2 regions of the Pseudoalteromonas sp. MIP2626 genome follow, and region 2 is predicted to be linked to the other one. Evidence: predicted binding sites of a transcription regulator. Region 2 holds the regulator's gene; the other holds the start of a gene.
What was found. The regulator ArgR, encoded in region 2, controls arginine synthesis, uptake and breakdown. The targets are predictions, from matches to a motif close to ANTGAATANNTATTCANT.
Positions count from the first base shown of each region.

Region 1: HC000_RS08145 (aspartate aminotransferase family protein) is a predicted target of ArgR. The motif match lies at 2,772-2,789, and genes of this name have one in related genera.

Region 1 is NZ_JAATTW010000013.1:65,703-69,901, reverse strand. Features, by position in the region: gene astD (succinylglutamate-semialdehyde dehydrogenase) at 1-222, opposite strand, end outside; gene astA (arginine N-succinyltransferase) at 239-1,255, opposite strand; gene HC000_RS08145 (aspartate aminotransferase family protein) at 1,343-2,548, opposite strand; gene HC000_RS08140 (HDOD domain-containing protein) at 2,917-4,077, opposite strand; gene HC000_RS08135 (aminodeoxychorismate/anthranilate synthase component II) at 4,123-4,199, opposite strand, start outside.
Region 2 is NZ_JAATTW010000003.1:24,855-29,053, reverse strand. Features, by position in the region: gene ispB (octaprenyl diphosphate synthase) at 1-806, shown strand, start outside; gene mdh (malate dehydrogenase) at 910-1,842, opposite strand; gene argR (transcriptional regulator ArgR) at 2,069-2,536, shown strand; gene HC000_RS02920 (Dyp-type peroxidase) at 2,552-3,451, opposite strand; gene HC000_RS02915 (ABC transporter ATP-binding protein) at 3,502-4,199, opposite strand, start outside.

The DNA of each region.
Region 1 (4,199 bases), on a different contig from region 2:
TTGCGCTGCGAATGCTTTAACTATTTCTAAACGTTCAGCAAATGTTTTATCAGCCCAAGCATAAAACGCTTCGCGCGCTGCGCTAACTGCAGCGTCTACTTGCTCTGCTGTTGCTGAGTTTGCTTGGAAAATAACATTGTTATTGGCTGGGTTTACTGAACTAAATTCGGTTCCTTGGCCTTGTGACCATTGACCATTAATAAATTGTGCAGGATGAGTCATTATACTTTCTCCTAAATTAAATCGTGGTTGCGCTTACGCTATCGCCCGCTTGTAAATACAGTGCATCGGCTACTTGTTGCGTTATTACTATGCTGCTCATGCGCTCATCGAACGTCATAGGCACTACAGTTGCTCTAAAGTCTGTAAGCTTTTCGTTGGCTAATAACACCATGGTGTCGCCACTTGGTTCACCTATTTCAACTTTAAAGTGTTTAGCATTGCGAATGGTGGCAATGTTATCTACTTTTGCTTCAACTGTGGGGCCGGCATCAAAAATATCAACATACCCATTAAAGGTAAAACCTTCACTTTTTAATAGCTCAATTGCTGGGCGTGTGTTGTCGTGTACTTTACCAATAACAGCTTGCGCATTTTTGCTGAGCAAATTAACGTAAATTGGGTACTTAGGCATTAATTCAGCAATAAATACTTTTTGGCCTATGCCTGTTAAATAGTCGGCAGTTGGAAAGTCCATTGAAAAAAAGTGCTCTTCTAGCCATTGCCAAAATGGGCTGCTGCCATTGTCGTCAGACACACCACGCATTTCTGCAATGACGGTTTGTGCAAAACGCTCTTGATGCTGTTTAATAAACATAAAACGCGATTTTGAAAGTAATTTACCGTTACTGTTTTTGCGGTATGCGTCTTTCAAAAATAATGTACATAGCTCTGTAGCGCCGGTGTAATCGTTACAAAGCGTTAAAATATCAACTGCTTTATATACGTTTAGAGTGCGTGAAGAATGAATCACTTTACTTAAATGATAGTGATAAAATGCATCATCTAAGCCAACAGCGGCTTCTATACCTGAGGTGCCAACTACTTCACCGGTTTCGGTGTCCTCTAGTACAAATAAATAACCTTCGTCGCCCGGCTCGGTAGCAGCTTTTGCAAATGAGCTAACCGAATGATCTATTTTCTTTTGCAATAACTTTTCATTATTAGGTAAAGAAGTAAAGCCATGACCCGATTCGTGGGCTATTTTCACTAATGCAGGGTAGTCACTTTGTTGGATTGGGCGAAGGATCATCATAAACCCGCTTACTCCCTTATATTATAACGGTAAATTAAAATTAGAGGGCAAACTAGGTCTGCCCTTAATAGATATTGTTTGGCTATGTTAAGCGCTTACAACACTGGCTACTGCTTTTTCAAAGCGTGCCATACCTTCACGAATGTCGGCTTCTGGGATAACTAATGATGGTGTAAAACGAACCACGTCAGCACCGGCAACTAATGACATAAGACCGTGCTCAGTACCTGCCACTAAAAACTCTTTTGCACGACCTTTGTATTGCTCGCTTACTACTGCACCAATTAATAAACCTTGGCCGCGAATTTCGCTAAACACGTGGTATTTATTATTAATTTCAGTAAGTAGTTGGTTAAATAATGCTGCTTTTGCTGTTACACCAGCAAGTACTTCTGGGGTATTTACAGTATCGAATGCTGCTTCAGCAACGGCGCACGCTAATGGATTACCACCATAAGTAGAACCATGCGTACCTACTTTAAGGTGTTGTGCAATTTCAGTTGTGGTGATCATAGCGCCAATAGGAAAACCGCCGCCCAATGCTTTAGCCGTAGTTAAAATATCAGGAACAACGTTTAAACCTTGGTATGCGTATAAGTTACCTGTACGGCCAACACCTGTTTGCACTTCATCAAAAATAAGCAGTGCATTATGTTTAGTACATAAATCACGAACGCCTTGTGCAAATTCGTCAGTTGGCGAAACAATACCGCCTTCACCTTGTAGTGGCTCCATCATTACGGCACATGTTTTGTCGCTAATAAGGGCTTCAAATGCTGCTAGGTCGTTGTAATCACAATGTACAATGTCGCCTGGCTTAGGACCAAAACCATCTGAGTATGCCGCTTGGCCACCAACAGTTACGGTAAAGAATGTACGGCCGTGGAAACCTTTGTTAAATGCGATGATTTGAGACTTTTCTGCGCCAAATTGATCAAGGGCAAAACGACGCGCTAATTTAAGTGCTGCTTCGTTTGCTTCTGCGCCTGAGTTGGCAAAGTAAACTTTTTCGGCAAAGGTTGCATCAACCATTTTTTTAGCTAAGCGTAATGCTGGCTCGTTGGTCATTACATTTGATAGATGCCAAAGCTTTTCGCCTTGCTCTTTTAATGCGCCTACTAATGCAGGGTGGCAATGGCCAAGACAGTTAACGGCAATACCACCAGCAAAGTCGATAAACTCTCGACCTTGTTGATCCCATACGCGAGAGCCTTCGCCTCGAACTGGAATTACGCTTGAAGGTGCGTAGTTAGGAACCATTACGTGATCAAATAATTCGCGATTGACTGTCATTTTATTTCCTCTTAATTGTGTACATCACAAAGCCGTAAATAGCTGTGTGGTAACCTGTAGCATATGTGTTTTTTAGCAAACTCAGTATAGCGATATTTGCCTAAAAAGGGCTGTGTGGTTCAATTTTCAGACGCTTATTATTTCAGAAAACATTGATTATGTCTCTTCAAAAACTTTCATGTAACCCTTGATAATAAAGGGCTTGAGATATAATTTCATAGATAGTGAATAACTATTTGCTTGCTTTATGCAACTCGTTTTTAGCCAATAAAGCGCCTGAACAACGAGCGCGCCTCACTTTAAACGGGGAAATGTATTGAAAAGAGATAATAAAAAGTGAATGGATAGTCGCAAAAAAATTAACAAATTTAATCAATTTGAATAGCAAGATTATTAAAATTGCTTGCTTGGAGTGCTTTTAGCTCTTTTTTGGTGAACTTAAAGTACGAAAACCAACTAAGCGTTTCATCCGGTTCAACTAGCTGATGCTGCTTTAGCGTTAAGTACTGAGAGTAACATCGTGCTTTTAGCATTACCTGCGTTAAAGGCAGCGCTGTATCGCCTTTTTCTACCCCATTAACAAGTTGCTGCATTACGCTATTAAACGGCAAATACTTAAAGGCCATTTTTTCAATTATTTTAGCGCTAATAGCCAACGACTGTTCGCTCAGTAAGGTGGTTAAAAATAAAGGGTCTGGTTTTAGCTCTAACAATGCAGTATGCAAGCCTTTATTCGCTGTAGTGCGAGCAAATTGTACTTTTCGCTGCCAAATTTGCTCAAACACTTTTAAATATAAACGCACTAAGGCTATTTGCCCCACGTTTAATAACATCCCTAAAGTAAAAGCATGGCTTGGGTTAACCTCGTTAACTTCAGCAATTTTTTGTGCCGCAATAGCATTCGCCATGGCGCTTTCTTTTAAGCGCCTTTTTAGTAACGAAAAAGGCTCTGTGCTATAAGGCATCCAATGGCGCACTGCAAAAGTTGGTACTACTAGCTGTAAGTTATCTAGGCCAATATAACGCAGCGCTAAAGCGGGGCTATCTACTTTCACTGCGGTATTTTTGCTGCGCTGATTACGATAATAAGGCAAGTTAACTAAAGTAACTAACTCTCTGCCAAGCCAGCTTAGGTCGTTAACTAAAGGCTCTAAGCGCCCAACCGATGCGCTTTTTGTGGCTAAAATATCTAACATGGCACATACGCTGTCCTCTACACCTATGGTGTTTTGAATAACACTGTCTATATCGCTAAGCTGCTCAGACATCATTTTTTCTATTGCTTTATGCAGTTGCTCGCTCGCTGCTGCACGATATTTATGATGCGCGGTACTTTTTAGCTTGCGCTTTTGCTGAGCGGCAACCTCTACTTCAAGTAATGTGCGTTGCTTTAGTGGTTCGCCATAGTCCATTTCTAGCGTATGAATAAAGCCAATTTGTTGATGAGCAAAGTTATGACCAAGCAGCAAATCATGTGCTCGTTGATTAAGCATTTTAACAATACGCGGTTGCTGCACTATTTCGGTCATGGCTCTCTGCCTTTAATGTAATGATATTTACTTAATACTATAAGCTTAGAAGCGAGTTAAAAAGTTATCAAGTAACGCTAAACCTTGCTCAGTTAAAATAGCTTCCGGATGAAATTGTACAC
Region 2 (4,199 bases):
CCAGAGCATTGGGTTATCAGGGTAAAGATCATATTACACTTGCAACTATTGTTGAGTTTATTCATACCGCAACACTATTACATGATGATGTTGTTGATGAATCTAACTTACGCCGAGGCACGCCTACAGCAAATGCTGAGTTTGGTAATGCTGCCAGCGTATTAGTGGGCGACTTTATTTACACTCGTTCATTTCAGCTTATGGTTGGCCTTGGTAAAATGCAGGTAATGCAAGTGCTTGCAGATGCAACTAACATTATTGCTGAAGGTGAAGTATTACAGTTAATGAACTGTAATGACCCCGACACCACTGAAGCGAGTTATATGCAGGTTATTTACTCTAAAACCGCTAAGCTATTTGAAGCCGCGACAGGCCTTGCGGCCATTATTACTGAGCAAAACCAAGCTACGCTTGATGCGCTTAACCTATACGGCATGCATTTAGGTACTGCGTTTCAGCTCGTTGATGACGTACTTGATTACAACGCAGATGCAGATCAATTAGGTAAAAATATTGGTGATGATTTAGCCGAAGGGAAACCAACTCTGCCGCTTATTTATGCAATGCAACATGGTAATGAGCAGCAAACACAGCTGATCCGTGACGCTATAGAGCACAGTAATGGCATGGATCATCTTGAAGAAATTTTAGCGGCACTTAAACAAACCAATGCGCTTGAATTTACGATGCAAAAGGCCGAACTTGAAGCCGACAAAGCCATTGCTTGCTTAGACTTTTTAGCTGAGTCTGAATATAAACAAGCACTTGTGAGCCTTGCCCGTATTGCAGTTGATCGCGATCACTAACTTTACTGCCTTTATGTGTAGCTAACCTGGGTGCAGGTTAGCTAAATTCCGAGCAATAAAAAAGCCTGCAAACGCAGGCTTTTTTGTCACTTGATTTTGGCTATTACGCCATGAAATCAACACCTTCTTTGATGTCTTTTTTCAGTGTTTCAAGCATGTCATTTTTTGCTTTTGTTTCAAATGCGCTTAGTTCGCCGTAAGAAAGAATTTCTTCTACGCCGTTTTTACCTAAACGTACTGGGTGTGCAAAGTACTCCGCATCGCCATTTTCAACAGCAACGTACGCGTAATCTACAACGTCTTCACCTTGTAGGCCTTTAACTAAAGACATACAAAAACGAGCTGCTGCTGCACCCATTGATAAAGTAGCTGAACCGCCACCCGCTTTAGCATTTACAACTTCAGTACCCGCATTTTGGATACGTGGAGTAAGTGCTGCAACTTCTTCATCTGTAAAGCTCACGCCTTCAACTTGAGAAAGTAGAGGTAAAATAGTAGTACCTGAGTGGCCACCGATTACAGGAACTTTAACAGTTGCTACGTCTACGCCTTTAAGTTCAGCAACAAATGCTTCTGAACGAATAACGTCAAGCGTAGTAATACCGAATACGCGTTTAGCGTCGTAAGTACCAGCTTTTTTAAATACTTCAGCAACAATTGGTACAGTGCCGTTTACTGGGTTAGTAATAATACCTACTAACGCTTTAGGACAACTTGCAACTATGCCTTCTGCTAACGTTTTGATGATGCCAGCATTTACATTAAATAAATCTGCACGATCCATACCTGGCTTACGTGGCATGCCAGCAGGAATAAGTACGATATCAGCATCTTTAAGCGCTTCATTTAACGCATCAGCGCCAAAGCCAGCTACTTTAACCGCTGTAGGGATATGAGATAGATCAACCGCAACACCTGGAACTACTGGTGCAACATCATATAGTGATAATTCAGAACCAGCTGGTAAGCCTGTTTTTAATAATAAAGACAACGCTTGACCGATACCGCCTGCAGCACCTAATACAGCAACTTTCATTGGAATTCTCCGTGATTTGAGGTAGGAAATATTTATGGCTCTAAGATAAAGAAATTAGCGACTAAAAACAAATTTATCCTGCCTATTTTCGTAATATTTTAGACCATAGTTGTAAAAACATTTGGCCTGAATACAGTAAACTGGCAAGTTAAATAAACAACTGCTGCATAATTATTCGTTTTTGTGTAGAATTTGCGGCATGGATAATAAAAAGCAAATAAAAACTATGCAACCACAAGACAAACAGGAAGCGTTAGTAAAAGCATTTAAAGCGCTTTTAAAAGAAGAAAACTTTGGTTCTCAAGGCGATATAGTAGATTCGTTAAAAGAGCAAGGTTTTGACAATATAAGCCAAAGTAAAGTGTCGCGCATGCTTAGTAAGTTTGGCGCGGTACGAACGCGCAATGCCAAACAAGAAATGGTGTATTGCTTGCCAGCAGAAATGGGCGTACCCACAGCAAAAAGCCCGCTGCGCCAGCTTGTTATTGATATAATGCATAACGAAATGATGATTATTATCCGTACCAGTCCAGGCGCGGCTCAGCTTATTGCGCGTTTACTTGACTCATTAGGTAAAGCCGATGGCGTGTTAGGTACTATAGCTGGCGACGACACTATTTTTATTGCCCCAGCTAAAATATCTGAAATAGACTTAACCCTAGAGCGGGTACGTATTTTATTTGATACGGTTTAGTATTTAAAACATGCGTTATAACTGTTTTAAAAACCCAACTGACGGTGCAAAAAACGCAGACCCCATATCGGCTTGAGTAAAATCAAGCCAATGATCATAGCACTCCCCCTCACCTAAACGACTTTTTAATACCTGTTCAAATGCGGTTCCACTGGCCGAGCAAGTAATTGACAGCATTCCTTGCTCGTAAACATCGCCATAAGGCATGCCTTGATTAAGTAATATTGGCTGGCCTTGCTCATCTTTTAATTCACTGCGTTGTGCATGGCTGGTTTCAAGCGCTGGGGCTATAAGAGTGTTGTCTAAGCGAGTGCGGCCTATTATTTGCTCTTGCTCATCTAGCGATAGATGCTGCCATACGCTTAGATCGTGCTTATAACGTTGCACATGAATATAACTGCCTTGATCCTCAAAGCTACCTGGTTTATTTATTAACGCCGTTGCCCGCTTTTGTCGGCCATGCGGCATTTTGCCACCATAAATAAAACCATTGAAATCGCGACCATCTAAAAATCTAAAATTACGAATTTGTTCCACCAGCTCTACGTCTGGTGCAAATAACTTTAAAATTTGCAGTGCAAATAAATGATTGACGTCTTCGCGGTCTGAACGTATTTGCACAAACAAATCACACGGCTGCACGCTCATTGCGTGTTCATTATGATTTATATTAGGAAAGCTTTGTAGTTCACTGGGGATATACTCTGGCAAAATATGCGGCCAATACTGTGCACCAATAGCCACCATACAAGAAAGCATAGATTCAGAAAACTGATCGCTAAACTCTTCCTCAATAGCGCTTACTTGCTTGAGCTTTGTACGTAATGACTCATCTTGGCCATCAAACACATTAAAAAATAAATGCAAACCGTGTAAGTTTGCTTCAGCACAAATCCCTGATTGCGCTTGTGCCATTGTTATTCCTTAGCTTATAAATAGATAAACACAGCGAATAACAAATTAATTTATGATTCGAAAAAATTCACCGTGTGGGGTTTTATTTTTATTATAACCTGCTCATTTTGAACAAATGACTGGCCATATTGCGCTGCAACTTCTATTTCTTGTTGTGCAATAACTACAGTGTAAACATAAGCCGAACCAATAAAACGACTGCTTAATATGGTGGCGCGTTCACTATGGCTATCTTTTTTATTGTCGCTCATTAGCTCTATTTGATGAGGACGCACATATATTTTTCCTATATTAGCCTGATGCTGGTGCGCAATAACCGACTCAACTAGGCCAAAAGCGGTTTTATATTCAGTTGCTGTTAACACTTCTGCGCTTAAGTATATGCCCTGACCCAGAAACTCTGCAACCTCCTTTGAGCTTGGTTTAGCAAAAAGCTGTTCTGGGGTGCCCTGTTGAGCTATTTTACCCTGGTGCATAATAGCCAGCGTGTCTGCAAATGCAAAAGCCTCTTCCTTTGAGTGGGTAACAAATACTGCCGACACTTGTTGAGTTTTAATTATGCGGCGAATATCGGCAATTAATTCAAAGCGTACTTGAGTGTCTATATTCGAAAACGGCTCATCAAGTAATAGTAAACTTGGTTTGTAAGCAAGTGCACGCGCAATCGCCACGCGCTGTTGTTGCCCACCCGATAACTGATGCGGATACCTGTCGGCGCAGCCAACTAAATGCACCAGCTTAAGCATTT